4 regions of the Kitasatospora sp. NPDC048286 genome follow, and region 2 is predicted to be linked to each of the others. Evidence: riboswitches for the same ligand, from Rfam matches in the RefSeq annotation. Region 2 holds a riboswitch; each other region holds the start of a gene.
The links. Region 2 has a riboswitch for cyclic di-AMP ahead of ACGF13_RS14905 (transglycosylase family protein). Riboswitches for the same ligand answer to the same signal wherever they lie in the genome.
Positions count from the first base shown of each region.

Region 1 (6,953 bases), on a different contig from region 2:
GGACGAACTGGTGGACATGCTGGTGGACCGGGGAGTGGCGGGCATCGTCTTCGTCTCCGGGCTGCACGCCGACTCCACCGCCGACCACGACCGCTACGCCCGGCTGGCCGGGCGTGGGGTGCCGTTCGTGCTGATCAACGGCTACAGCGAGAAGATCGACGCGCCGTTCATCTCGCCGGACGACCGGGCCGCGATGTGGATGGCCGTCCAGCACCTGGCCGAACTCGGGCACGAGCGGATCGGGTTGGCCGTCGGGCAGCGCCGGTACGTGCCGGTGCTGCGCAAGATCGAGGGCTTCACGGCGGCGATGCGCGAGGTGCTCGGGCACAGCGCGGAATCGGCCGAGAACCTCGTCCACCACACGCTGTTCAGCGTGGAGGGCGGGCACGCGGCGGCCGGCGCGCTGCTCGACAAGGGCTGCACGGCGATCGTCTGCGGGAGCGACATGATGGCGCTCGGGGCGATCCGGGCGGTGCGCCAGCGCGGGCTGTCGGTGCCGCAGGACGTGTCGGTGGTCGGGTTCGACGACTCGCCGCTGATCGCCTTCACGGAGCCGCCGCTGACCACGATCCGCCAGCCGGTCGAGGCGATGGCCACGGCGGCGGTGGACGCGCTGCTGGAGGAGGTCGGCGGAAACGCCGCCCAGCGGGGCGAGTTCATGTTCCAGCCGGAGCTGGTGATGCGCGGGTCCACGGGGGCCTGCGCGCGCTGAATCCCGGCGGCCGCGGCCGACGCGCGGGCCCCGGAGGGCGGTTGCCCTCCGGGGCCCTTCGGCGTGCGCGCGGCCGGTCGTGGCGGCCGTCGGGTGGTCAGCCCTCCTGGGTGGTCGGCCGGTCGGCGGTCAGACGGTGCCCGTCGGCCGCGTCGCCGGTCCGGGTCTCGGTGCGGCGGCCGCGGGCCAGGTAGTCGCGCAGGACCAGTTCGACGGCGTCCTGGGGGTTCTTGGTGCCGGAGAGCATCATCACGTCGATCGCGAGGTTCGCGTCGAGGGTGACGGTGACCTGGGCCATGTGGACTCCTCCTCGGGTGTCCTCGGGTGTCCTCGGGTGCAGAGCAGCAGCATGCCCGTTGGAGCGGGGATCCACCACGGGGATACGGCCGGAGGTACGCCGGAACCCCCGGGGGGAGCGACCAGACTCTCCCCGGGGGCGTGGGTGGTCAGCGTTCGGGCGACAGCTGACAGATGATGAAATCTGTTACCTGTTACCTGTTACCTGTTACCTGTTACCTGTTACCTGTTACCTGTCAGCTGAAGCCCGTCGGCTGTCCGACTGCGCGCCGTACTCAGACCCGGCCGGCGAAGTCCGGGGCCCAGTTGGCGATGCTCTGCTCGCGGACGCCCGAGCTCGGGTTGGCGGCCTCGACGTACTTGCCGTTGCCGACGTAGATCGCGACGTGGTAGACGCCGGAGTCCTTGCCGTTGTTGGACCAGAACAGCAGGTCGCCCGGCTGGAGGCTGTCCAGCGAGACGTGGGTGCTGGCGGCGGCCTGGTCGGCGGCGACGCGCGGGACGGAGACGCCCGCGGCGCGCAGCGCGGCCTGGGTCAGGCCGGAGCAGTCCCAGCCGCCGTTGCCGGTGCCGCCGTAGACGTACGCCTGACCGACCTTCGACTCGGCGAAGGCGACCGCGGCGGCCATGCTGCCGGTGGCGGCCGGAGCCTGGGTCTGGGCCTGCGGCGCGGGCTTGGTGGCCGGCTTGGCGGCCGGGGCCGGGGTCTGCGCGGTCGGCTGGGCGTTCACGGCACCGCCGTTCGCGGACTGGCCGGACTTCTGGGAGCGGTCCGACCCGGTGGAGTCCGAGCCGTTCGCACCGCCGAAGGACAGCTGCTGGCCCGGGTAGATGGTGTCCGGGCCCTCGGTCAGGGTGCCGCGGTTGAGCTCGTACAGCCGCTGCCAGCCGCCCTGCACGTTGTGCTGGTCGGCGATCGAGGACAGCCAGTCGCCCTCGACCACGGTGTAGTCGCCGCCCTGGGCCTGCTGCTGACGCTTCTGGACCCAGTCGCCTCGGTTGCCGGAGGCGGTGGAGCCGGCGGTGGCCTGCGCGCCGTCCTGGGCGGGCGCGGCGGGCTTCGTGGCGGGGGCCTGGGGCTTCGCGGCCGGAGCGGCCGGCTTGGCGCTCTGGACGGGCGCGGCGGGCTTGGAAGCGGTCGAGCCCGTGGTCGAGCCCGCCGAGGTGTCGACGGCGGCCGGGGTGCCGCCCTTGGTCAGGCCGGCCTTGACGGAGCAGACGGGCCAGGCACCCGGGCCCTGCGAGGCGAGGACCTTCTCGGCGATCGCGATCTGCTGGTCCTTGGTGGCCAGGTCGGCGCGCGCCGCGTAGGCGGTGCCGCCGAAGGCGGACCAGGTGCTGGAGGTGAACTGGAGGCCGCCGTAGAAGCCGTTGCCGGTGTTGATGCTCCAGTTGCCGCCGCTCTCGCACTGGGCGACCTTGTCCCAGGTGGCGACGGAGGCGGCCGAGGCGGTGCCCGAGGTGAGGCAGGGGACGGTGAGGCCGACGCCCGCGACGCCGAGGGCGGCGATCACGCGGCGGGTGCGGCTGGGCAGGCTGGTGCCGTTGGTGGGCAGCATGAAGACGGAGTCCTCTCCCACGCCTGCGAGGTGAGCTGTCGGATTCGGGCTGGAGTTGCCCGGCCGCGCTGGTGGGCGCGGCTTCACCCCTAGCCCTGGACCGTTCCGGAGACCGGTCCGGGGCGACTTACCTGTGGGTCCCCCGCTCCTGCCGTGGTGCGTTTTCGCGCTGCCAGGACATCCGACGGCAGGACTCGGCGTCGCGGATGAACCGGGTTCGTGTGGTCACGAACGGGGAGCACGTTAATCAGACTCAAGTTCAAACTGCAAACCACTGTGATGTGCATCACGGTTTAGTGGGAACTGCCAAAATTGCTGCCACCCATGATCGCAAATGATCGTTTTCGGGCAATGTCGTTGCTGAAGTCGACAACTGGCTTCACCTCAGGGCTGACGTGACGGCGCGTCGAGTCGCGGAGTCGGCGCACCCTGACGGTGGGGGAGTGGTCACGATTCGAACGCCTGGGCCCGCGCTCCCTATTCCGTTTCAAATACCGCCAGAACGGACATTCCGCGCCATTTTCGCGTCATTGTCGTCCGCATCCCGGCGGGAGGGTGGCACGGGAGGGGCGACCCGGGAGGGACGACGCTCGGGCGGTGGGAGTGGGAGGGGTAAAGCGAAGGGCCCGGAACGCAAGCCGTTCCGGGCCCTTCGGAGCGCGCCGAGCGGCGCGCGGAGTCGACTACTGCCCGGCGGGCGCCTCGGCGGCCGCGTGGGCGCCGCGAGCACCCTCCACGACCCCCTCGGCCTCGGCGGCGGCCGCCGCCTCCGCCTCGGCCCGCGCCAGGTCCTCCGGGGACGGCGTGGGCAGCGCGGCCAGGTACGTGGAGGCGATCAGCTGGCCGACCGACGGGTACGAGCCCAGCGGCGCGGCCGACGGGCAGCCGGTCTCCTCGGCGGCGGTGGCGAGCAGCTCGGAGTCCGCCTCCGGGCCGATCACCAGCGGGGCCAGCGCCGGGCGCTGCGAGCCGGTCTCCCTGAGGTGGTTGACGGCCGCGGCCACCGAGCCGGGCACGTCGAGCGCGGCGGCGACGACCGGCACGGCCAGTCGGGCGGCCAGCAGCACGCCGGTGATGCCGGCCGCCGCGGCGGCGTCCTCGCCGCCGACGGTGGTCAGCACCACGCCGTCCGCGGCGGTCGCGATGGCGAACAGCCGGGCGCGGTCGGCCCGGGCCAGCCCGGCCTCGGACAGCCGGACGTGCACGGCCTCGGCCAGCAGCGGGTGCGGGCCCAGCGGGTCGGTGACGGGTGCGCCGTACTCGGCGGCGAGCGCGTGAAGCTCGGTCAGGAAGGTGTGCGGGCCGGGCACCAGCGGCACCAGGACGGGCATCGGCAGCCCGGCCTCGGCGGCCAGGGTCAGCAGCTCGGCCACGGTGCGGTCCTCGCCGTCCGCGCCCTCGGTGCCGTCACCCGGGAGGTAGCCGACCGCGGTCTGGACGCCGTTCTGCTCGGTGCGGACGATCGAGAGCAGCTCCTCGACGACCGAGCGGGACTCGGGCCCGGCGGTCGCGGGCACGGCGAGCACCAGGGCCGGGGCGCCGGCCGGGATCTCGGGGCGCTCGGGACGACGGTGGCGCCCCCGCGCACGGGAGCCTGGAGTGCGGACGGGCAGTGGCGCGCCCGGGATGGCTGCGGTGCTCATGCCGGAGATCGTAGGACATCTGCCCGTCAGGCTTGCAGTCGGCTGCCGTGCGGGATTCACGTGAGCGCCGTGCGGACCCGGTGCGTCCTCGGCGTCGGTCCGGGCGCTTTGCCTACAATCCGGACATTCTTCGCCCAACCCCCGCATGGTCGCCCGTGGTTGTCTCGACGTGATCCGAGGGGCGGGCGTTGCACCCGGGGCGCGTGAGATGTCTCACAGCATGAGGGTGGTTTGACTGAGGGTCACGGGCATGCGACTCCCGGCATTCGAAGATCAACATTCGGCGGGGAGGTGCTCACGGCCGGTTATCGCAAACTCGGCGATTCCATCGGCTATGTCCGTTTACGTACCGTCAGGAGAAGGGTCCGTGAAGAGTTCGCGCCTGCGGATAAAAGGCCTCGTGCACCTGCAATGTCTCGTGCTGATGCACGTGCACTGCAGCTATCATCGCGTCAAGTGAGGCGTTGTGCCGGACCGGTACGGGGCCGGTCCGTTCGTTTCGGCGGTGCCGGGGGCGCCGCGCTGGACGACAACTCCGGAGCTCTTCGGGAGACTTCTATGCACGACTCGCAGGACACGCACGGTTCGTACGACACCTACAACGGGATGGCCGCCGCCGATCTCCAGGGGGTGGTCTGGCAAAAGAGCCTGCACAGCAACTCCCAGGGCAACTGCGTCGAGTTCGCGGCCCTGCCGGGCGGCGACGTGGCGATGCGCAACTCGCGCTTCCCGGACGGACCGGCCCTCATCTACACCCGGGCCGAGATCGCCGCCCTGCTGCTGGGGGCGAAGGACGGGGAGTTCGACCACCTGGCGGTCTGACCGGCCGCCGTGCTCCACCATCGGGGGGCCGTCGTGGGTGCCGACACCACGACGGCCTTTGTCTTTTCCTTGCTCCGGACGACCCCTTCTTCGGACGACCTCCGCTACGGAGGCCTCGTCCGGCGGCGTCCCAAGGAGCCGTGCGGCCGTCCCGCCGCCCTGGGCCGCTCGCGGGCCGACGGCACCGGAAGGTCTCGGCGGGGCCTGGTGGAAGGGCCCGGAGTGTGGTCCTCCCGGGGCTTCCCGCGACCGGCCACACGCCGTCAGGCGCAGGGGCCGTCCCGGGTGGCAGGGTCCGTCCCGGGTGCACGGGTCCGTCCCGCCTGCGCGGCCCGTCCTAGGCCGAGCGCCGATGCCGTCCGCCGACCTCGACGGGCCCGTCGAGCGGTGAGCGGCCGCCGAGCCCGGGGTGTCCGTCCAGCGGATAGCCGCCGACCGTCTCCGCCTCGAACATCGCCCAGACCACCTTGCCGCTGCCCAGCGGGTGCCAGCCCCAGGAGCGGCTGAACGACTCCACCAGGTGCAGCCCGCGGCCCGACTCGGCGACGAAGTCGGCCTCCCGGGCGACCGGGCCGATGCTGCTCGGATCGCTCACCGCGCAGACCACCTGGGGTGCGCGGTGCACGAGGCTTATTCGGATCGGGAGCCGGCCGTCCGCGGTCGGCTGTATGGGAAAGTCGTACTCGCCCTGGGCGCCGCCCGACGGGTCGGGCCGTGCGCCGATCGCATGCCGGAGCGCGTTGGTCACGAGTTCCGAGGCCACCAGCGCGACGTCGTCGAACAGCTCCGTCAGGCCCCAGCGCTGGAGCGTGCTCCGAGCGAAGTCGCGCGCGGTTCTGACGGCTTCGAAGCGAGGAGCGAGCGTGCAGGTGACCACAAGGGGGTCAACCGCCAAGGCCGTACCGGTGCTCATGAAGAGCTCCTCCCATAAGGGGGCGGACACGGCTGGACCCGCCGGGGTCATGCCGGTCACCTCCGACTCGCTCGGCCGCTCGGCCGCCCCCTCGACCAGGCGCGCGCGCACTCGAACGCCCGATGACGCGGGGGACGCCGTCGGGTCGGTGCACGGAGTCGCGCGTGGGGTCGACGCGGAGCCCGCGGGATTGCCAGGGATGTGCAGGTGCACGTGCACCATGGTGGTGTGCGCTCACTGCAGATGCAAGAGTCGATTCACGTGCAGTCGCACTATTGGCATATGCAAGCGCCGAATGCACGTGCATCCTGGTGTGTGGAGCGTAGAACTGATAGGAACATCCGTCAGTATCGGCACCGTGAGCGCTCAACTGATGGCAGACTGTGCGCTGTTTGCCCTAGGTGGAGGTTTCGACCGCATGACCACAGTTCAGCCGGGCGGCGGCTCGATGGTCCGCCGGATCCTCCTCGGCTCGCAGCTGCGCCGCCTGCGCGAGGCGCGCGGCATCACCCGCGAGGACGCGGGCTACGCGATCCGGGCCTCCGAGTCCAAGATCAGCCGCATGGAACTCGGCCGCGTCAGCTTCAAGGAGCGTGACGTCGCCGACCTGCTCAGCCTGTACGGCGTGGACGACGGCATCGAGCGGGAAGCCCTGCTCGGCCTCGTCCGCGAGGCCAACAAGTCCGGCTGGTGGCACAGCTTCAACGACGTGCTGCCGGGCTGGTTCCAGACCTACGTCGGCCTGGAGGAGGCCGCCCAGCTGATCCGCACCTACGAGGTGCAGTTCATCCCCGGGCTGCTCCAGTCCGAGGAGTACGCACGGGCGGTTTTCGGCCAGAGTCGGCCGGTCATCAGCGAGGAGGAGGTCGAACGGCGGGTCAGCCTCCGGCTGCGCCGCCAGAAGCTGCTGGCCGAGGGCGCCAGCCCGCGCCTGTGGGCGGTCATCGACGAGGCCGCGCTGCGCCGGCCGGTCGGCGGGCCCAAGGTGATGCGCGGTCAGGTGCAGT
Region 1 covers NZ_JBICZE010000006.1:608,706-615,658, forward strand. The annotation lists gene ACGF13_RS18185 (LacI family DNA-binding transcriptional regulator) at 1-712, shown strand, start outside; gene ACGF13_RS18190 (hypothetical protein) at 810-1,010, opposite strand; gene ACGF13_RS18195 (transglycosylase family protein) at 1,285-2,589, opposite strand; cyclic di-AMP (ydaO/yuaA leader) riboswitch at 2,576-2,737, opposite strand; gene ACGF13_RS18200 (sirohydrochlorin chelatase) at 3,252-4,211, opposite strand; gene ACGF13_RS18205 (DUF397 domain-containing protein) at 4,770-5,033, shown strand; partial or broken gene ACGF13_RS18210 (ATP-binding protein) at 5,482-5,946, opposite strand; gene ACGF13_RS18215 (helix-turn-helix transcriptional regulator) at 6,365-6,953, shown strand, end outside.
Region 1: another riboswitch for cyclic di-AMP. It lies ahead of ACGF13_RS18195 (transglycosylase family protein); the one in region 2 lies ahead of ACGF13_RS14905 (transglycosylase family protein).

Region 2 (6,953 bases):
GCCCGGTCACAAGTTGACGGACCCCCCGTGCTACACTGCGCGGCCGCAAAACCGGGTCCGGCGCGGCGGCCCCCACCCCCGGACGGCCCCGCGCGAACGTTCGCCGGAGCACCACCGGCCTGAGCAGCAACGATCCGCACAACGCCCGGGTTCCCGCGCGTGATTTCGATTTTCAAACCTCAAACGAGGCCTGACCTGCGATCCCATGGGCCACCCGCCCGACAGGCCTTCGGTCCCACATATCGGACGTAGCGGGCGGGCCGGTGCGACGAATGGCCCGATCGCCATGTGAAGAAATTCACGAACTTTCCCACCCGCGTGCGGGCGCGCCAGGACCCCGGCCCCCCTTTCGGGGTGCCGGGGCCGTGACGGGCAGGCCCCGCACGGGGTCAGGAGGCGATACCGAAGGCGATGCCGTCGAGGATGTCGTGCTCGCTCACGACCACCTCGGCGGCGCCGGTGCGCTCCATGATCTCCAGCAGCTCCAGCGCCCCGGCCGCGATCACGTCCACCCGGCCCGGGTGCATCGACGGGATGGCCGCGCGCTCGGCGTGGGTGGCGGCCAGCAGCTCCCGGGCGATCCCGGCGACCCGCTCCCGGCTGATCCGGGAGTGGTGGATCGCCGCCGAGTCGTAGCCAGGCAGGCCCTGGGCGATCGCGGACACCGTGGTGACCGTCCCGGCCAGGCCCACCAGGGTGCCCGCGCCGGTCAGCGGGACGACCTCCTCGGCCCGGTCCAGCTCGGCGCGCACGTGCGCCCGGGCCGCCTCGACCTGCTCCTCGGAGGGCAGCTCGGCATCCCCGAAGTACCGCTCGGTGAGCCGCACGCAGCCGATGTTCACCGAGCGCGCGGCCTGCACGTCGTCCGTGCCGAGCACGAACTCGGTGGAGCCGCCGCCGAGGTCGAAGACCAGGTACGGGCCGGGGAACTGACCGCCGGTCAGCTCCTTGGTGGCGCCCACGAAGGAGAGGTGCGCCTCCTCCTCGCCGCTCACCACCTCGGGCTCGACGCCCAGGATGTCCCGCACGCCCTTGACGTACTCGTCGCTGTTCTCGGCGTCCCGGGAGGCGCTGGTGGCGACGAAGCGGACCCGCTCGGGGCCGACGCCGAAGCCGGAGATGATCTCCTGGTACTCCCGGCAGGCCGCGAAGGTGCGGGCCAACGCGTCCGGGTGCAGCCGGCCGGTCTGGTCCACGCCCTGACCCAGCCGGTTGACGATCATCCGGCGGTCGAGGTCGGTGATCTCCCCCGTGTCCGGGTCGAGGTCGGCGACCAGCAGGCGGATCGAGTTGGTGCCGCAGTCGATCGCGGCGACGCGGGTCGTGCTCACTCGGACTCCTGCTCCGCCGCGGCGTCGCCGGCGGCGGCCTCCTCGGCGGCGCGCTTCTTCGCGGCGCGCTCGGCGGTCAGCTGCTGCTTGGCGGCGATCACCGCGTCGTGGTCCTGCCCCTTGGCGCGGTTGCGGGCGACCCGCTCACCGGCGGCCTCGACCTCGGCCGGGGAGACGCACGGGCCCTTGGCCCACCAGTCCTCCAGCATGCCGATCGCCTCGTCGCCGAGCGGGTTGACGCCCTCGCCGGCCGCCAGCGAGTGGCCGACCAGCACGTGCAGGCACTTCACCCGGTCCGGCATGCCGCCGGCGCTCGGGAAGCCCTCCAGCACCTCGATCGCGTCACGCCGGGCGATGTAGTCCTCGTGCGCCTTCTGGTAGGCGGCGGCCAGCTCCGGGTCCTCGGCGAGCCGGGCGCTCTGGTCCTTCATCACGCCCTCCGCCTCCAGGGTGCCGATCAGCGAGGCGGCCTTGGGGCAGGTCAGGTAGTAGAGCGTCGGGAACGGCGTGCCGTCCGGCAGACGAGGGGCCGTCTCCACGACGTCGGGGTTGCCGCAGGGGCAGCGGTGCGCCACGCCGCGCAGGCCGCGCGGCACCCGGCCGAGCTGGGCGGCGATGGCCGCGACGTCGGCGTCGGAGACGGTGGGGTGGTTCTCAGTGGTCATGGGGGGAGGTGTCTCCAACGGGGGACGGTGGGAGGGGAAGGGGGGTGGCGGGGGCCGCCGCGGCGGTGTCGGCGGCGTCCACCGAGTCCCAGATGCTGGCGTACCAGGGTTTGGCGGCCATCGCCTGGCCGGTGGCGCTTCCGGGGGCCGCGTTCCGGGCGGAGGCCGCACCGGCCGCGGACGAGGAGGGCTGGGCGGAGCCCTGGCCGGCCGGGTCCACCGCGATGTACGGGGTCTCCCCCGGCACCGCGTAGTGCAGCCGGGCGCGGGCCTGCGCCTTGACGTACTCCGGGTCCTGCCAGCGGGCCCGCTCCCGGCGCAGCTGCTCGACCTGCTGGCGCGCGTGGTCGGCCTTCGCCCGCTGGGCGGAGATCTCGGCGCGCTGGGAGATGAACTGCCGCGTCGGGTAGGCGAGGATCGCCACCAGGGAGCAGAGCACCAGGACGAGGACGGTCGCCCGGCTCGTGAACCGGGGCCGGGCCGCCAAGCCCGGGATCCTCCAGCCAGCCATCTCCCGTATCCCCTCCTGGTCGCGACGGTGCCCCGCCGTCCACCCTACGGGGTGAACGGCGGGGCACCGGTCAGGCGTGCGCTACCGGGAGCACTCGGCCCCCGTGCCCGGAGCGCTCAGCCCCGGGCTCGCCGTACCGATCCGCTGGTCACTCGGCGGAGCGGAAGCGCGGGAAGGCGCCGCGGCCGGCGTACTCGGCGGCGTCGTCGAGGATCTCCTCGATGCGCAGCAGCTGGTTGTACTTGGCGACGCGCTCGGAGCGGGCCGGGGCACCGGTCTTGATCTGGCCGCAGTTGGTGGCGACGGCCAGGTCGGCGATGGTGACGTCCTCGGTCTCGCCGGAGCGGTGCGACATCATGCAGCGGTAGCCGTTGCGCTGGGCCAGCTCGACGGCGTCCAGGGTCTCGGTCAGCGAACCGATCTGGTTCACCTTCACCAGCAGCGCGTTGGCGGTGCCGGTCTCGATGCCGCGGGCCAGGCGGGCCGGGTTGGTGACGAACAGGTCGTCGCCGACCAGCTGGACCTTGTCGCCCAGCTTCTCGGTCATGGCCTTCCAGCCGTCCCAGTCCGACTCGTCCAGCGGGTCCTCGATGGAGACCAGCGGGTAGGCGGCGACCAGCTCGGCGTAGTACTCGATGAGCTCGGCGGCGGTGAGCTCCTTGCCCTCGAAGTGGTAGGCGCCGTCCTCGTAGAACTCGGAGGAGGCGACGTCCAGGGCCAGCGCGACGTCACGGCCGGGCACGTAGCCGGCCTTCTGGATGGCCTCGACGATGAGGTCCAGGGCCTCGCGGTTGGAGTCCAGGTTCGGGGCGAAGCCGCCCTCGTCGCCCAGACCGGTGGACAGGCCGCGCTCCTTCAGCACGCCCTTGAGCGTGTGGTAGACCTCGACGCCCCAGCGGACGGCCTCGGAGAAGGACTCCGCGCCGATCGGGGCGATCATGAACTCCTGGATGTCGACGTTGGAGTCGGCGTGCGACCCACCGTTGAGGATGTTCATCATCGGGACGGGCAGGACGTGCGCGTTCGGGCCGCCCAGGTAGCGGAACAGCGGCAGGTCGCTGGCCTCGGAGGCGGCGTGCGCGACGGCCAGCGAGACGCCCAGGATGGCGTTGGCGCCGAGCGAGGACTTGTCCGGGGTGGCGTCCAGGTCCAGCATGGCCTGGTCGATCAGGCGCTGCTCGGTGGCGTCGTAGCCGACCAGCTCCGGGCCGATCTGCTCGATGACGGCCAGGACGGCCTTCTCGACGCCCTTGCCGAAGTAGCGGTTCTTGTCGCCGTCGCGCAGCTCCAGCGCCTCGAAGGCACCGGTGGAGGCACCCGACGGGACGGCGGCACGACCCGTGCTGCCGTCGTCGAGGCCGACCTCGACCTCGACCGTGGGGTTGCCGCGCGAGTCGAGGATCTCACGGGCTACGACGACATCGATGGACGGCACGAGGCATCTCCTTGCGGAAGCAGGGTCCGGTCTGACGGTGGGTGCTGTCAGCAGGACGATTGCGGAGTCGTTACGACCAGAGCCTAACCGCCCGGGCTCCCGGGGCCACGTCCGCCTCGGTCCCGTCTCAGCGTGTGGCCCCACTACCCACCGGTAGTTCACCTGCTTGTCCCAGCTTGTCCCACCGGAGCGGGCGAATGCGGACGAAGGGGACCGGTAGGACCGGTCCCCTTCGGACGGCGGGCGGAGCGGCACCGGCGTCGGGTCACGACGGGGGTGACGACGGCGTCGGGTGACGGCCGGTGCGACGACGGCGTCGGGTGACGGCCGGTGCGACGGCTCAGCCGAGGTGCAGCACCTGGCCGGGCATGATCAGGTTCGGGTCGCCGCCGACGGTGGCGTGGTTCTGGTCGTACAGCGCGTGCCAGCCGCCGGACACGCCCTGGGCGGCGGCGATGGTCGACAGGGTGTCCCCGGCGCGGACGGTGTAGTCGTGGCCGGCGGCCTGCGGGGCCTGCTGGGCGGCGAGCGGAGCGTACTGCGGCTGGGCGGCGGCCTGGCCGGCGTACTGCTGGTAGACGCTCTGGTGGCTGGTCCAGTACCAGGCGCCGTTGTTCTGGTACCAGAACACCTTGGCGTCGGCGTCCCAGCCGGCCTTGCCGGAGAAGCCCGGGGTCTGCGGCTGCGCCTGCTGCTGCGGGGCGGCCTGCTGGACCGGCTGCGCGGCGGGCTTCTGGACCGGCTTCTGGGCGGCGGGCTGCTGCGCGGCCGGCTTCTCGGCCGGCTTGGCGGCGGGCTTCGGGGTCTGCTGCTTGGGGGCGGACTGCGGCTTGGCGTCCGAGGAGGTGTCGACCACGGCCGCGGCGCCGCCCTTGGTCAGACCCGCCTTCTGGGAGCAGACCGGCCAGGCGCCCGGCCCCTGCGAGGCCAGCACCTTCTCGGCGACCGAGATCTGCTGGGCCTTGCTGGCCTGGTTGGCCTGCGACGCGTAGGCGGTGCCGCCGTACGCCTTCCAGGTGCTGGAGGTGAACTGGAGGCCGCCGTAGAAGCCGTTGCCGGTGTTGATGCCCCAGTTGCCGCCGCTCTCGCACTGGGCGACGGCGTCCCAGGTGGAGGCCGGGGCGGCGGAGGCGCCGGTGGCGGTGAGGAGCGGCATCGCGAGTCCGACGCCGGCCACACCGGCGACGGCGATGGCCTTCTCGGCTTGGGTGCGACGACGGTGACGGCCAGTTCCAACGAACAGCATGAAGAGGTCCCTCTCCGCACGCCTGCGAGGTGAGCTGTCGGGTTCGGACCGGGAGGTGGCCCGGCCGCCGTACGCGGAAACGATTCCGCTCGGGCGGCTTCACCCCAAGCCGTGGGAGACGGCAACAAACCTGGTTCCCCCGCCCCTGCCCAGGGTCTGGTCGGTTTCCCGGGCGCGGCGGGCAGGATTCGGCGTTCCGCGCACGAGGTCCGCAGCTGCGAACTCCAGGGAGAGTAGACAGATCATCAGGACAATCACAAGCTCATATCGTCGATATCACACGACAATTACGGCCCGTGTTCGATCGCCTACCAACGGCGGTGTTATGTCCGGATTGATGGGTGTTCACACCCACGTCGGCGGGCGATCGGCGACGTCCCGTCAGCGTGATCTCAGCAGGTCGGAGGCGTTGGAGAGGCCTGCGAAGGGGTGTACGGAGGGGTATGCGGAGAGCGGCCCTCCGGACTGAATTCCACCGGTAGTTCGCGCAGCCCACGCATGATCAGGCCACCGCGCCAGCGCAGGGCGTCCGGGCTTTCCGCGAGCCGCAGATCGGGCAGCCGGGAAAGCAGCGAGGCCAGCGCCGCACGCCCCTCCAACCGGGCGAGCGGAGCGCCGATGCAGTAGTGGATGCCGTGCCCGAAGCCCAGGTGGGGATTGTCCGCACGGGCCAGGTCCAGGGTGTTCTCGGCGGCGAACCGGGCCGGGTCGCGGTCCGCCGCGGCCAGCACCACCAGCACCGGGTCGCCGACCGGGATGTCCACCCCGCCGATGGTCAGCGGACGGGTCGCGAACCGCCAGGTCGCCAGCTCCACCGGCCCGTCGTAGCGCAGGAGTTCCTCGATCCCGGTCTCCAGCAGCGCGCTCTCCCCGCGCGCCACCGACTCCTGCAGCAGCCGGCGCTGGTCCGGGTTGCGCAGCAGCGCGTACGTGCCGTTGCCGATCAGGTTCACGGTCGTCTCGAAGCCCGCGAACAGGAGGATGAAGGCCATCGCCGCGGCCTCGTTCTCCGTCAGGTGCTCACCGTGGTCACTGGCCCGGATCAGACCGGAGATCAGGTCGTCCCCGAGGTCCGCGCGCTTGCGGTGGATCAGCTCCAGCAGGTACGCCCGCATCCGCTTCACCGCCCGCCCCACGCCGCCGCGCTGGCCGCCGCCTTGCCCCGGCTTCGTGTGTCGCAGCATCATCCCGGCCCAGTCGCGGAAGTCGTCCTGGTCCTCGGCCGGCACCCCGAGCATGTCGCAGATCGCGTAGATGGGGAGCGGGAAGGCGAACTCGTGGATCAGGTCCGCCGAGCCGCGCTGCGCGAAGCCGTCGATCAGCCGGTCGGTGAGCTGCTGCACCCGCGGCTCGAACTCGGCCACCCGGCGCGGCGTGAACGCCTTCGACACCAGGCGGCGCAGCCGGGTGTGGTCCGGCGGGTCGATGTTCAGCAGGTGGGTCATCAGGTCCGCCTGCCGCTCCCCCGGGATGCCCACCCGGCCGGTGCGGTGCGCCTGCTCGCTGTGGTGCGCCGGGTTCTTCGACAGCCGGCTGTCCGCGAGCGCCTGCCGGGCGTCGGCGTACCTGGTCACCAGCCAGGCCTCCACCCCGCTCGGCAGGGTGGTGCGGTGCACCGGGGCGTGCTCGCGCAGCCAGGCGTAGGCGGGGTACGGGTCGGAGGCGAACTCCCAGGTGAACAGCTGTGGGGCGGGGGCATCGGAGGACGCGGCGGCGGGCCGGGCGGGGTCGGGCTGAGCTGGCATGGACCGACCGTATCCGGTGC
Region 2 covers NZ_JBICZE010000005.1:524,490-531,442, forward strand. The annotation lists gene ACGF13_RS14885 (exopolyphosphatase) at 390-1,331, opposite strand; partial or broken gene ACGF13_RS14890 (DUF501 domain-containing protein) at 1,475-2,014, opposite strand; gene ACGF13_RS14895 (septum formation initiator family protein) at 1,986-2,507, opposite strand; gene eno (phosphopyruvate hydratase) at 2,656-3,942, opposite strand; gene ACGF13_RS14905 (transglycosylase family protein) at 4,283-5,188, opposite strand; cyclic di-AMP (ydaO/yuaA leader) riboswitch at 5,194-5,360, opposite strand; gene ACGF13_RS14910 (cytochrome P450) at 5,581-6,933, opposite strand.

Region 3 (6,953 bases), on a different contig from region 2:
TCCCGTCCGGGCCGCCGCCGGAGAACAGCACGGCGAACGAGACCGCACTCAGCACCCCGATCTCCAGCACCAGCGCGACCCCGAGCACCTTGGCCGTCAGGTGCAGGTCGAACCAGGCCATCACCCCGATCACCGCCGCCCCGGACAGCGCGTACCAGCCCCAGCCCAGCTCCACCCCCAGCTGCGAACGGACCAGCCCGCGCAGCGAGTACGCGAAGAAGCCGAGGGCCGAGGCCTCGGTGACGACGTACGCGAGCACCGCGAGCAGCCCCGAGGCCATCCCGACCACCCGGCCCAGCCCGTGCGAGACGTAGCCGTAGAACGCGCCGGCCGCGGTGATGTGCCGGGCCATCGCCACGTAGCCGACCGAGAACACCGTCAGCACCACGGTCGCCACGACGTACGCGGCGGGCGCGCCGACGCCGTTGCCCTGCCCGACGATGATCGGCAGGTTGCCGGTCATCGCGGTGATCGGGGCGGCGGTGGCGAGCGCCATGAACACCACGCCGACCAGGCCGACCGAATCGGCCTTCAGCCGGTCGACCCCGTCCTCCCCGGGTCGCTCCCGGCCGGCCGTCCTCCCCGCCACGCCCCCACTCCGGACCGCCATCCGCCCTCCTCGCCTCCGGACCCGCCCGCCCGGCCGGACCGACCGGGCGCTGACCGTCCGCCAGCATGACGTGCCGCGGCCACCCGGCGATGCCCCCGAACCCCTCCGTGACACCGGAGTTGACGCCGCGTTCGACCCGTCCGAACGAACCCGGGAACAGCCGGGCGGCGCGGAAACGGCAGTGGCCGGCCCGGCCGCACGAGGAGTCCTCGTACGGCCGGGCCGGCCTGGGCGTGTCCCGCGCCCATGTCCGCCGTGCGGCGATCACCCGGTCGAGCGGTCACCCGACATGACCATCCCGGAGGATCGTTTCGCCCCGCAGCGACGGTGGTTCCGGAAACCCTCGGAGTTCAGCCGTGGGTCAGAGCGCGACGCCGTGCGCGCGCAGGTAGGCGACCGGGTTGATGTCCGAGCCGTACTCCGAGCCGTTGCGGATCTCGAAGTGCAGGTGCGGGCCGGTCACGTTGCCGGTGGCGCCGGAGAGGCCGATCTGCTGGCCGACGGTGACGGCCTGACCGATCCTCACACCGATCGAGGAGAGGTGCGCGTACTCGGCGTAGTGGCCGTCGGCGAGCTTGATCTCGACCTCGTTGCCGTAGGCGCCGCCGTTGCCGGCCTTGACCACGACACCGTTGGCGATGGCGCGCAGCGGGGTGCCGGTGGAGGCGACGAAGTCCTGGCCGGTGTGGTGGCCGGAGGCCCACATCGAGCCGGCCACGCCGTAGGCGGTGCCGAGCCTCGGGTTGGCCAGCGGGGCGACGAAGCCGGAGGTGGCGGCGGCGACCGGAGTGGCGGTCACGGCCTGGGCCGGGGTGGCGACCTGCAGCTGGGTCTGCAGCTGCGCGGACGGCTTGGCGACCTCGGTCCGCACCTGGACCTGGTCCTGCGCCTTGGCGGCCTGGGTCGCGGGAGCGGCCGGGGCGGCCGGGGCGGCGGGCTTCGCCGGAGCGGAGTCGGCCGACGGCGCGACGGCGTGGCCCGGCAGCGCGAGCTGCTGGCCGGCGAAGATCAGGTTCGGGTTGGCACCGACGACCGAGCGGTTCCGCTCGTACAGCGCGTGCCAGCCGCCCTCGACGTTCTTGACCTCGGCGATCTTGGACAGGGTGTCACCGCTGACGACGCGGTAGCTCTCCTGCGCGGCCCGGGCGGCCGGAGCGGTGGCCGGAGCAGCGGCCGGAGCGGCCGACTCGGCGCCGGCGGAGGCGGCGGCCTGCGCGACCGGCGCGGCCGGAGCGGTGTGGGCCTGGGCACTCATCGCGGTGACGAGCGGGAGGGCGAAGGAGACACCGGTGACGGCGGTGGCGATGCCGATGCGGGCGGCGCGGGGCAGGGCGATACGACGAGCCTGAGCAGGCATGGAAGTTTCCTCTCCGACGCCTGCGAGGTGAGCTGTCGGGTTCGGGCTGGAGTTGCCCGGCCGCATGCGCGGCTTCACCCCTAGCCGGTCCTGGACGCCCGCGCCCTGAGGCGCGAACTCCGGTCCGGCGACTTACCTGTGGGTCCCCCGCTCCTGCCGTACAGAGTTCGTTTCGAACCACCGGGCAGCGGCAGGACTCGGCGTTCCACCCGGCGGATCCGTCCGGACTGGCCGGGCGGTCGCTGAACTAAAACCCATCCGTTCGGGTGAAGCAATGTCGATCTTTGAAAGCGCAACCATTCCCCCTCCCCCGGTGACCCTCCGCAGGCCGGAGCCCACCATCCGTACACAATCCATTCACCCCCCGCCACTGATCCACGACCCTGCGCCGAGATCCGCGACGCTGCGCAGCCGCCTACTCACACCCCGCCCACCGTCAACACACCCACCGGTGACCCTTGTCACGTGCGCCTCGGCAGCGCAGGATTCGCCCGTGGCCACCTCAGAGGCCGGCACCCTGCGCCTGAGCACCGCGCAGGGCCGCTGGGTACTACTGGCGACGGTGCTCGGCTCCAGCATGGCGATGCTCGACGGCACCGTGGTGAACGTCGCCCTGCCCCGGATCGGCGCCGACCTCGGCGCCTCCCTCGCGTCCCTGCAATGGACCCTGAACGCCTATCTGCTCACCCTGGCGGGCCTGATCCTGCTCGGCGGCGCACTGGGCGACCGCTACGGGCGGCGCAAGGTCTTCCTGATCGGCGTGGTCTGGTTCGCCATCGCCTCCGCCGCCTGCGCCGCCGCACCGAACATCCACGTGCTGATCGCCGCCCGCGCCGTCCAGGGCATCGGCGGAGCACTGCTCACCCCCGGCTCGCTCGCCATGCTCCAGGCCGTCTTCCACCCTGACGACCGCTCGGCGGCGGTCGGCCTCTGGTCCGGCCTGGGCGGGGTGTCGGCCGCGGTCGGCCCGTTCCTCGGCGGCTGGCTGGTGGACGGACCCGGCTGGCGCTGGATCTTCCTGCTGAACCTGCCGCTCGCCGCCGCCGTGATCGCCGTCGCCACCCGGTCGGTGCCGGAGAGCCGGGACAAGGACGCCTCCGGCCGCTTCGACGTGCTCGGCGCCGTGCTCGCCGCCCTCGCCCTCGGCGCGATCACCTACGCGCTGACCGCGGCCGGCGAGGGCCTGTCCCCCACCGTCTGGGTCAGCGGGGTGATCGGGGTGGCGCTCGGCGTCGCCTTCGTGGCCGTCGAGCGCCGCGCACCCGAACCGATGCTGCCGCTCGGCCTCTTCTCCTCCCGGCTGTTCACCGCGGTGAACCTGGTCACCCTGTGCGTGTACGCGGCGTTCAGCGGCGTCTTCTTCCTGCTGGTGGTGCAGCTCCAGATCGTGTCGGGGTTCTCGCCGCTGGTCTCGGGCTTCGCCCTGGTGCCGATCACCGTGCTGATGCTGCTGCTGTCCGCCCGTGCCGGACGCCTCGGCAAGCGGATCGGCCCGCGCATCCCGCTCACCGTCGGCCCGATGCTGTGCGCCGCCGGGGTGCTGCTGATGCTGCGCATCGGCCCGGACTCCTCGTACTGGGTGGACGTGCTTCCCGCCGTCACGGTGCTGGGCTGCGGCATGACGCTGCTGGTCGCACCGCTGACGGCGACCGTGCTGGCCGCCGTCGAGGTCCGCCACGCGGGCATCGCCAGCGGGGTCAACAACGCCGCCGCCCGCGCGGCCGGCCTGCTCGCGGTGGCCGCCCTGCCGGCGCTGGCCGGGCTGAGCGGCGACGCCTACCGGGTGCCCGCCTCGGTCGACGCCGCCTTCCACACCGCCATGCTGATCTGCGCGGGCCTGCTGGTCGCCGGCGGGCTGATCGCCTCCGCGACCGTACGGGGCAACGTGCTCGCCCCCGAGGAGCAGCCGGTGGCCGAGCCGAACTGCGACTGGCCGTGCGGGCCCACCGCCCCGCCGCTCGACCCGGGCCACGTCCCCGTGACGCGCGAGGGCCCCGCCACCGGTCCGGCGGCGGGGCCCTCACCCAAGGGCTGACGCTACGTCAGAAGGCGCTTCCTGTCAGGGAATGCCGCCCGTCAGAGAATGTCGCCGGGCGCGTACTTGGCGGCCTCCGGGTAGGCGGCCGCGACGGCCTCCACCCGGCGGACGACCTCGGCGACCTGGGCGCCGGCCGCGCCGGTGAAGGACAGCTTGTCGGCCAGCAGCGCGTCCAGGGCGGCCCGGTCCAGCGGGATCCGCTCGTCGGCGGCCAGCCGGTCCAGCAGCTCGTTCTCCCGGGCGCCGGCGCGCATCGCCAGCGCGGAGGCGACGGCGTGCTCCTTGATGACCTCGTGCCCGGTCTCCCGGCCGACGCCCGCGCGCACCGCGCCCATCAGCACCTTGGTGGTGGCGAGGAACGGCAGGTAGCGGTCCAGCTCGGCCTCGATCACGGCGGGGAAGGCGCCGAACTCGTCGAGGACGGTCAGGAAGGTCTCCAGCAGGCCGTCGAAGGCGAAGAACGCGTCCGGCAGCGCGACCCGGCGCACCACCGAGCAGGAGACGTCGCCCTCGTTCCACTGGTCGCCGGCCAGCTCGCCGGTCATCGAGGCGTAGCCGCGCAGGATGACGGCCAGGCCGTTGACGCGCTCGCAGGAGCGGGTGTTCATCTTGTGGGGCATCGCGGAGGAGCCGACCTGGCCCTCCTTGAAGCCCTCCGTCACCAGCTCGTGGCCGGCCATCAGGCGGATGGTCTTGGCCAGGCTGGACGGCGCGGCGGCCAGCTGGACGAGGGCGGTGAGCACCTCGAAGTCCAGCGAGCGCGGGTAGACCTGGCCGACGCTGGTCAGCGCGCGGTCGAAGCCGAGGTGCCCGGCGACCCGGCGCTCCAGCTCGGCGAGCTTCTCGGTGTCCCCACCGAGGAGGTCCAGCATGTCCTGGGCGGTGCCGACCGGGCCCTTGATCCCGCGCAGCGGGTAGCGGGCGATCAGCTCCTCCAGGCGGCGGAAGGCGACCAGCAGCTCGTCGGTGATCGAGGCGAACCGCTTGCCCAGGGTGGTGGCCTGCGCGGCCACGTTGTGCGAGCGGCCGGCCATGACCAGCTCGGAGTGCTGGGCGGACAGCTTGGCCAGACGCACCAGCACGGCCACCGTGCGGTCCCGCACGTGCTCCAGGGACTGGCGGATCTGGAGCTGCTCGACGTTCTCGGTCAGGTCCCGGGACGTCATGCCCTTGTGGATCTGCTCGTGCCCGGCGAGCTCGCTGAACTCCTCGATGCGGGCCTTCACGTCGTGGCGGGTGATCCGCTCACGGGCGGCGATCGAGCCGAGGTCGACCTGGTCGATCACCCGCTCGTAGTCGGCGACGGCCGTCGCCGGCACCTCGACGCCGAGGTCCTGCTGGGCCTTCAGGACGGCCAGCCACAGGTGGCGCTCGAGGACCACCTTGTGCTCGGGGGACCACAGCTGGGCCAGGGTCGCCGAGGCGTACCGGGAGGCCAGGACATTGGGGATCTGGGGCTTCGCGCTCACGCTTCGCAAGGGTAACAGCCGAGGTCACGCCGGACGTCGGCGGATGGGGTAGGCTGGGTCAATTGAGCGCCCTTCAGATGGCACTTCAAAGCCTCCTCACCGCAAGGATATCACATCGATGAGCGAAGCACCAGCGGCCACGGGGAACCCCGGCGATGCCCTCGCCGCGGCCCTGCGCACCGAGCAGGCCCATCTCACCCGGCTCTACGCCCGACTGGACGCCGTCCGCGAACGCGCCCGCCGCACCGCCGACGGCGCCCACGACCAGGCCGCACCCGGCGGCACCCACCAGGCCCGGCTGGAACGCGAGGTGCGCGCCCGCGAGGCCGCCCGTCACGCCGCCCGGCTGGACGCGGTCGAGCGCGGCCTGTGTTTCGGCCGGCTCGACGAGCGCGACGGCACCGTCCACTACATCGGCCGCACCGGCCTGACCGACGAGGCGTACGAACCGCTGCTGCTCGACTGGCGGACCCCGGCCGCCCGCCCCTTCTACACCGCGACCCCCGCCCACCCCGGCCCCGTGGTCCGCCGCCGCCACCTGCACACCCGGGACCGCACCCTCACCGGACTGGACGACGAGGCGCTCGACCTCACCGGACTGGACGAGTCCGGCCGGCGCGGCCTGGTCGGCGAGGCCGCCCTGCTCGCCGCCCTCGGCCGCGAGCGCACCGGCCGGATGGGCACCGCCGTCGCCACCATCCAGGCCGAGCAGGACCGGGTGATCCGCTCCCCGCTGCCCGGCGCCCTGGTGGTCCAGGGCGGCCCCGGCACCGGCAAGACGCTGGCCGCCCTGCACCGCGCCGCCTACCTGCTGTTCACCCACCGCGCCGCGCTGGAGCGCCGCGGCGTGCTGGTGATCGGCCCCAACCCCGGCTTCCTGCGGTACATCGACGAGGTGCTGCCCGCCCTCGGCGAGACCGAGGTGGTGCTGCGCACCGTCGGCGAACTCCTCCCCGGCGTCACCGCCACCGGCACCGACGCCCCCGCCACCGCCTTCGCCAAGGGCGGCCCCTGGATGGCCGGGGTGCTCCGGCGCGCCCTTGCCGCCCACCAGACGGCCCCGGCCGACGGCCTGGACCTCGGCGAGGGGCTGAAGGTCTCCGCCCGGGCCTGCGCCGAGGCCCGCGACGCCGCCCGCGGCCTGCGGCTGCCCCACAACCGGGCCCGCGGTTTCTTCCTCGGCACCCTGCTCGACGCCCTCGCCATCGCCCAGGCGCTCACCCTAGGCCGCCCCTACGACGACGAGGAGGCGCACTACGCCCCGCGCGAGCTGTGGGAGCGGACGGACGTCCGCGCCGCCCTCGACCCGCTCTGGCCCCGGCTCACCCCGCAACAGCTGCTCGAACGGCTGCTCACCGACCGGGAGTTGCTCACCACAGCGACCCCCGAACACGCGGCCGCCCTGCTCCGCCCGCCCGGCTCCGGCTGGACGGTCGAGGACGTCCCACTGCTCGACGAGGCCGCCGAACTCCTCGGTAC
Region 3 covers NZ_JBICZE010000003.1:35,409-42,361, reverse strand. The annotation lists gene ACGF13_RS08055 (APC family permease) at 1-610, opposite strand, end outside; gene ACGF13_RS08050 (peptidoglycan DD-metalloendopeptidase family protein) at 972-1,967, opposite strand; cyclic di-AMP (ydaO/yuaA leader) riboswitch at 1,970-2,107, opposite strand; gene ACGF13_RS08045 (MFS transporter) at 2,461-4,002, shown strand; gene purB (adenylosuccinate lyase) at 4,044-5,474, opposite strand; gene ACGF13_RS08035 (HelD family protein) at 5,593-6,953, shown strand, end outside.
Region 3: another riboswitch for cyclic di-AMP. It lies ahead of ACGF13_RS08050 (peptidoglycan DD-metalloendopeptidase family protein); the one in region 2 lies ahead of ACGF13_RS14905 (transglycosylase family protein).

Region 4 (6,953 bases), on a different contig from region 2:
GACCAGGTAGCCCTCCGGGTCGGGCGAGAGGAACAGCTGGGCGGTCTGGGCCATCCCGCCGCCGCGGTACTCGGCCCCGGCCACCGTCGCCAGGTCGCCGCGCAGCTCGTTGAGCTGGTCCTGGGCGATGGCGATCTCGCCCTGGAGGATCGTGGTCTCGCCCTGGAGCCGCCGCTGGGCCTCCTGCGCCGCGTTGGCCTTCTCGGAGGCCTGCTCGGCCTCGTCGTACAGCTGCTCGACCTGCGTCCTGACGTCCTGACGGTCGCCCGGGTCCGGGCTGTCCGGCGCGGCCTGGGCGCGGCCTCCGGCGGCCACGCCCAGCGCGGTGGCGGCGGCCGCGGTCAGCACCAGCGCCCGGGTGAGCAGTTGGGAACGGCGGTGCACGGGCATGGCGGCAGCGGCTCCAATCCTGCGGCGCGGCCCCGCCGCCGCACCGGGACGGGCGGCCGTCGAGCGGGAGTCCGGTGGCAGACGTTAGCGAGTCCGGGCAAGCGAGTCCAAACCCCTCCCAACCCGAATATTCGACCCCTAATCGGACATCAGCTCGATCCGCCGGAAAAGCCGCAGGCCCGGCCTTCCCTGGGGAAGGCCGGGCCCGGAGGCGTCCGAGCGGGGATCAGACCCGCACGATGGAGGCCAGCGGCATGTTGCCGACCGCCTCGTAGCGCACCGACGCACCCGGCTTGGGAGCGTGCAGCACCTGGCCGTTGCCGGCGTAGATGCCGACGTGGTGGGCGTCGCTGTAGAAGATCAGCAGGTCGCCGGGCTGGGCCTGGGAGATGTCCGAGCCGATCCGGGTGCCGGCCCCGGCCTGCGCCTGCGAGGTGCGCGGCAGCGACACCCCGGCCTGGTTGAACGCCCAGACCATCAGGCCGGAGCAGTCGAAGGAGCCCGGGCCGGTGGCGCCCCAGACGTACGGGCTGCCGACCTTGGACGCGGCGTACGAGAGGGCGGCGGCACCGCGCGAGCTGCCCGCGGCCACCTTCACCGGAGCGGCGGTCGAGCCGGTCGCCAGGTTGCCGCGGCTGTTGTCGCGCGAGGCGCGGTCGGCCTGCTGCTGCGCCTGGGCGGCGTCGGCCTTGGCCTTGGCGTCGGCCGCGGCCTTCTCCTCGGCCTGGCGCAGCGCCTGGCGGTCCTGCTCGGTCAGGGTGTTGAGCAGGTCCTGGGCCGCCTTCAGCTTGCCCTGGACCTCGTCCTTGGAGGCCTTCAGCTGCTGGGTGGTCGACTCCAGCTCGGCGAGCTTGCCCTGGGCCTCGTTGCGGTCCTGGTCGAGCTTGCGCTGCTGCTCCTGGAGCTCCTTCAGCTGACCCTTCTGGGTGCTGCCGGCCTGGTTCAGCGTGCCGGCCTGGCTGAGGAAGTTGTCCGGGCTGGAGGAGAACATCAGCTGGACGGTCGGGGATATGCCCCCGTTGCGGTACTGCTCGCCGGCGATCTCGGCGAGGCCGCCCTGGAGCTCGGTGACCTGGGCCTGCTGACGGGCCACCTGGTCCTGCAGGCCGGAGACCTGCTTCTCCAGCTCCTGCTGCTTGGCCTGGGCGGCGTTGTAGTTCTCGGTCGCGACCTCGGCCTGCTCGTTGAGCTGGTCGACCTGCCCCTTGACCTGTTCCTTGGTCGGCTGCGGGTCCGCGTGGGCACCCTGCGCGGAGAGGACGACGGCCGCCGCGGCGACACCCGTCAGGATCGAGACGCGGGCGCGACCGGCGGGCTTGGGACGACGATGGGACGCCACGAAGGCGGACTCCTTCTTCCTACATCCGCCTACCGGGTGAGCTGACGGGTTCGGGCCGGAAGCATGCCCTACGACGCCTCACGGCCGTTCCACCGGCCGACCTGGCGCCGATTCACCCCGGAGGAACGTGGTTCCCCGGCTCCGCTCCGCAGCGCCCCCGAATACTGGGCTCCCCTGTCGGGCAGTCGCTTCGACCTGCCCCGCTGCCTCGCGAACTCGGCGGTAACCACCGCCGCCACCCTGGCTGGGCGATCGACAGTGCGGTGGTTCGGAGCATGACCCTAGTAACTGAACCGTGATCCGTTCAAATCCTTGTCAGAAAAAAGACAGAAGATTACCCAAGTTCTTTTGTGAAAATGACCGATGGTGACCACAGGCACACACAAGGCTGATCGGTTCTCAGCATGTGGTCAGGAAAGGGCGGGAAAGCCGAACGCCACCCCCACGGCGAGGGTGGCGCTTTTCACAGGCCCCCGAGGAGCCCCGCGGGCGTGTCGGGCCGTCAGACCCGGCGGATGGTGTTGATCGGCATCGCGTCGGCCTTCATCACCTTCACCACGTCACCGGTGTGCGGCGCGTGGACCACCATGCCGTTGCCGATGTACATCCCGACGTGGTGCATGTCGGAGCCGTAGATCACCAGGTCGCCGGGCTGGGCCTGGTCCAGCGAGGGCACCCGGGTGCCGTAGTGGCCCTGCTCCTGCGAGGTGCGCGGCAGCGAGACGCCCGCCTGCCCGTACGACCAGACCATCAGGCCCGAGCAGTCGAAGGTGGTCGAGCCGGTGGCGCCCCACACGTACGGCGAGCCCTGCTTGCTCATCGCCTTGGCCATCGCCACGGCCGCGTAGCCGCTGGCCGGCGGCAGGCTGCCGAGGTCGACCCGCTCGCTGCCGCGCGAGGCGCGGTCGTCCTGCGCCTGCTGGGCCTTCAGCGCGGCGCGGTCGGCGGCGCTGAGCGAGTTCAGCAGGTCCTGGGCGGCCTTCAGCTTGGTGTTGACGTCCGCCTTGGCCTGGTTGAGGTCCTTGGTGGTGGTGTCCAGCGAGGCGAGCACGGCGGCCGCCTCGGCCTTCTCCTGGTCCAGCCGGCGCTGCTGCTCCAGCAGCCCCTTGAGCGCCTCGGCCTGGCTGGTGCTGGCCTGCTGGACGGTCGAGGCCTTCTCCAGGTAACCGGACGGGTCGGAGGAGAGCATCAGCTGGACGGACGGGTCGATGCCGCCGGAGCGGTACTGATCCCCCGCCACCTCGGCCAGGCCGCCCTGGAGCTGGGTCATCTGCTCCTGGCTGCGGGCCACCTGGTCCTGCAGCTGGTCGGCCTGCTTGCGCAGCTGGTCGGCCCGCTCCTTGGCGCCGTTGTACTTCTCCGCCGCCTGCTCCTGCTCCTCCTGGAGCTGGTCGATCTGCGCCTTGACGTCCGCCTTGTTCGGCTGCGGCGCGGCGTGCGCGGCCACCTGGGCGGAGAGGGCGACCGCGGTCGCAGCGGCAGCGGTGAGCACGGAGATCCGCGCGCGGCTCGGCTGCTTGGGACGGCGGTGGGAGGCCAAGGGACCGGCTCCTTCTTCCAGCGGACTCACCTGATGGGATGAGATTCCCGAAAATAGGTTTGACGCCAGACCCTAGTGAAGATCTATCCGTTTTGCCACTCCCCCGATGGCATGAACTCGGCCACCCCACACTGACTCCACAGCCCCCTCACAAAGCCCCGGGACCACCCCTGACCAGGAATCACACGGAATCGGCCGAGGTCAGGGCCGGGCCAGCCGGTTCAACAGCAGCACCGACGCCACGGGGCGCGCGCCCGCCTTCCGCACGCCCTCCGCGACCTCCCGGTCGGTGGACACCACCACCACCGGACGACCCTGCGGCTCGGCCCGCACCAGACGGCGGATCAGCTCGTCGGCCGTCTCCCCGGTCCGACTGAACCGCACCCGGACCCCGCGCGGTGGCGCCATGATCACCGGGACGTCCAGATCCTGCCCGTCGAACACGCAGGTGACCTCCGCCTGGGTGCGCTGGGCCAGCATCGCCAGCCCGCCCAGCAGCCGGATCCGCTGCTGCTCCAGCGGCAGCGCCGGATAGCCGGTCTTGGTCACGTTGTAGCCGTCCACCACCAGGTGCACCTGGGGGATCGCCAGCAGCTGGTCCAGCAGCGCCGGATCGTCCTCGGCCAGCCCGCGCCGGGCCACGTCGTGCGGCGAGGCCGCCCCCGGCACCACCGCCTCCACCAGGTCCGCCGGGCGGATCTGGGAGACCGGCAGCGCCAGCTCCCGCTGCAGACCCTGGGCCGACTGCAGCACGGTGTCCAGCAGCAGCCGCAGCCGCATGTCCTCGACGCTGCGCCCCTCGCGGGCCGACCGGCGGCCCTGCTCGGCCGCGGTCTCCAGTTCGGAGAGCCGGTGCCGGAGCCTGCGCGCCTCGGTCTCGGCAGCGCCGCGCTCGGCCGCGGCCTGCGCCTTCAGGGCCTCCAGCTCACCGCTCACCCGGCGGGTCTCGGCCTGCGCCCGGCGGGTGTCGCTCTCCAGCGACCGCACCTTCTTGCGCAGCGACTCGGCCTCCTTGCGGACACCGTCGGACTCGGCCCGCTGCCGGTCCAGGTCCGCCCGGGCGGCGGCCCGCACCTCGGCCAGCTCGGCCTGCAGCTTCTCCACCAGCCGGGCCGCCTCCGCGGCCGCGTCCTCGGCACCGGCCCGCTCGGCCTCCTCGCCGGCCTCGGCCACCAGCCGGCTCCAGCCCGACGAACGCACCAGGTAGGCGGCGGCCGCGACGTCCATCGGATCGGCCGCGCTCGGGACGGTGCCGGACTCCAGCGCCCTCACCAGGTCCGGCTGCCCGAGGCGCAGCCGCTCAGCTATCCGCACCCGGAAGGCCGGCTCCGCCTCCAGCGCCGCCGCCAGCGCCGTGGCCGCGTACTTGGCCCGCCGCACCGGGGTGAACTTGACGTACTGGCGCAGGCTCTGCGGGAGCTCGGCCGGCGGCAGCCCACCGAGCGCGTCCGAGGCCAGCCCGACCACGCGCCGGCGCACCCCCTCGGGCAGCGGCCGGTCGAGCCTCTCGGCCACGCGCTCCGCCGCGGGCTCGGAGGAGTCGTCCGCCGTCCCGGCCGCCTCGGCCTGGGCCTCGGCCGCAGCGGGCTGAAGCCCCTGGGCTTCGCCGGGCTCCTTCGCTGCGTCCACCACGTCCTCGGCTCCGATCCTGGTCCAGCGGGGTACGGCCGCGGCCGCCCCTGTCGTCACGCTCCGTGCGTCTTGTTCTGTATTGTCCCGTGCGGCGCGGGCGGGTGCTCCGCGCACCCGCCCGCCGCGGCGGCGGGGGTCAGCCCTGCTCGGCGGGGGCCTGCTCCCCTTCGGCGCCCGGGCGGGCCACCAGCTCGACCTGGTCCACCGCGTTGCACCAGCGGCAGCGCACCGACTCGATCGTCTCGCTGAGCACCTCGGTCTCCTCGACCTTGGACTCGCCGGCCAGGTCGAAGTGCAGGAACTCGGTCACCCGCGCGGTGCGGGTCACGTCGAAGCGGGTGAGGTTGCCGCACAGGGTGCAGCGCCAGCGCGTCTCGGCGGTCAGGGCGGGGACGGTCATCGGGGGTCCTCTCGGGTGGTCCCTGCGTGGGCTAGGCGCTCCCCCCGGAGCCCCGGCATCGGCGGCGGGAGGCGGGAATGCCCGCCCCAAGCCTATTGCCTGGGGCAACCACCGCGGCCACCGGTCGTCTGAACTCCCCGGCTAGTCCACCTGCCGTAAACCACCGTGTCACCTGCGGCGCCCGGAGGGATGCTTGGCCGCATGGCGCTCGCGGTCCCCGACCACACCGCCGCCCTGGGCGGCCGCCCGGCGGTGCCCGTCCCGGTGGTCAGCTACGCCCTGATCGCCCTCAACACCCTGGTCTTCCTGCTCGGCCCCGCCGCCGGGCTCAACCCGCTGTACGGCACCGGCCAGGCCCGGGTCTGCTCGGAGCAGCGGTACGAGCAGCGCTGGGGCGCCGTCCCGGCCGAGGTGCTGGCCGGACGGCCGCTGACCGCCGAGCAGCTGGCCGAGGCCCCCGACCCGGCCCCCGGCTGCCCGGCCGCCCCGACCCCGGGCAAGCACCCGGCCCTGTCCGTCCTCACCGGGCTGTTCCTGCACGCCGGCTGGCTGCACCTGCTGGGCAACCTGCTCTTCCTCCAGGTCTTCGGCCCCACCGTGGAACGGCGGCTCGGCCGGGCCCGGTACGCCCTCTTCTACCTGGCCGCCGGCAGCCTGACCACGTACGGCTTCGCGCTCGCCGAGGCGCACTCGCCGAACTCCACCCGGGTGCTCATCGGGGCCTCCGGGGCGATCGCGGCCGTCCTCGGCGCCTATCTGCGCCTCCACCCCCGGGCCCGGGTGACCACCCTCGTCCCGCTGCTCCTCTTCCTGCCGCTGCGCTTCCCCGCCTGGCTGGTGCTCGGCCTCTGGTTCGCCCTGCAGTGGTGGTCGGTGCACTCGGCCGGCCCCGGGGTGGCCTACCTGGTCCACGTGATCGGCTTCTCGGCCGGGTTCCTCTACGCCTGCACCGTGGTCCGCCACCCCCCGCGACGACCGGGCCGACGCCCGATACGCTGGCGGCACCCCACAAAGGAGCCCGAACTGTGATCACCGCCATCGTCCTGATCAAGACCAGTGTCGACCGCATCCCGGAGATCGCCGAGTCCATCGCCGCCATCGAGGGTGTCAGCGAGGTCTACTCGGTGACCGGCGGCTACAACCTGGTGGCGATGGTGCGGGTGCGCCGGCACGACGACCTGGCCGAGGTCATCCCGGGCCGGCTCAACAAGGTCCCGGGCGTGGCCCACACCGAGACCCAGATCGCCTTCCGCACCTACTCCCAGCACGACCTGGAGGCCGCCTTCGCCCTCGGCCTGGACGAGTAGCGGTCAGCCCTCGCGCCGAGAGTCAGCGACACAACGCCCGCCCTCGTTGCGGTAGTTCCACGCCGCACCGTCCGTGACCAGCTCCCGGACGGCGGTCAGGAAGCGGTCGACGTGCTCGTCCGGCGTCCCGGCGCCGAAGCTCACCCGGATCGCGTTCAGGCTGCGCTCGCCCGGCAGCGAGGGCTCGGGCGCCCCGCACTCGGACGGCGCGACGTCCTCGTCCCCGAGCAGCGTGCGCACCAGCGGGTGGGCGCAGAACAGGCCGTCGCGCACCCCGATGCCGTACTCGGCGGACAGCGCGGCCGAGAAGTGCGAGCTGTTCCAGCCCCGGACGACGAAGGACAG
Region 4 covers NZ_JBICZE010000002.1:388,166-395,118, forward strand. The annotation lists gene ACGF13_RS06065 (NlpC/P60 family protein) at 1-390, opposite strand, end outside; gene ACGF13_RS06070 (NlpC/P60 family protein) at 617-1,729, opposite strand; cyclic di-AMP (ydaO/yuaA leader) riboswitch at 1,740-1,893, opposite strand; gene ACGF13_RS06075 (NlpC/P60 family protein) at 2,232-3,269, opposite strand; gene ACGF13_RS06080 (NYN domain-containing protein) at 3,471-4,784, opposite strand; gene ACGF13_RS06085 (hypothetical protein) at 5,038-5,301, opposite strand; gene ACGF13_RS06090 (rhomboid family intramembrane serine protease) at 5,503-6,330, shown strand; gene ACGF13_RS06095 (Lrp/AsnC family transcriptional regulator) at 6,327-6,608, shown strand; gene ACGF13_RS06100 (aminotransferase class V-fold PLP-dependent enzyme) at 6,612-6,953, opposite strand, start outside.
Region 4: another riboswitch for cyclic di-AMP. It lies ahead of ACGF13_RS06070 (NlpC/P60 family protein); the one in region 2 lies ahead of ACGF13_RS14905 (transglycosylase family protein).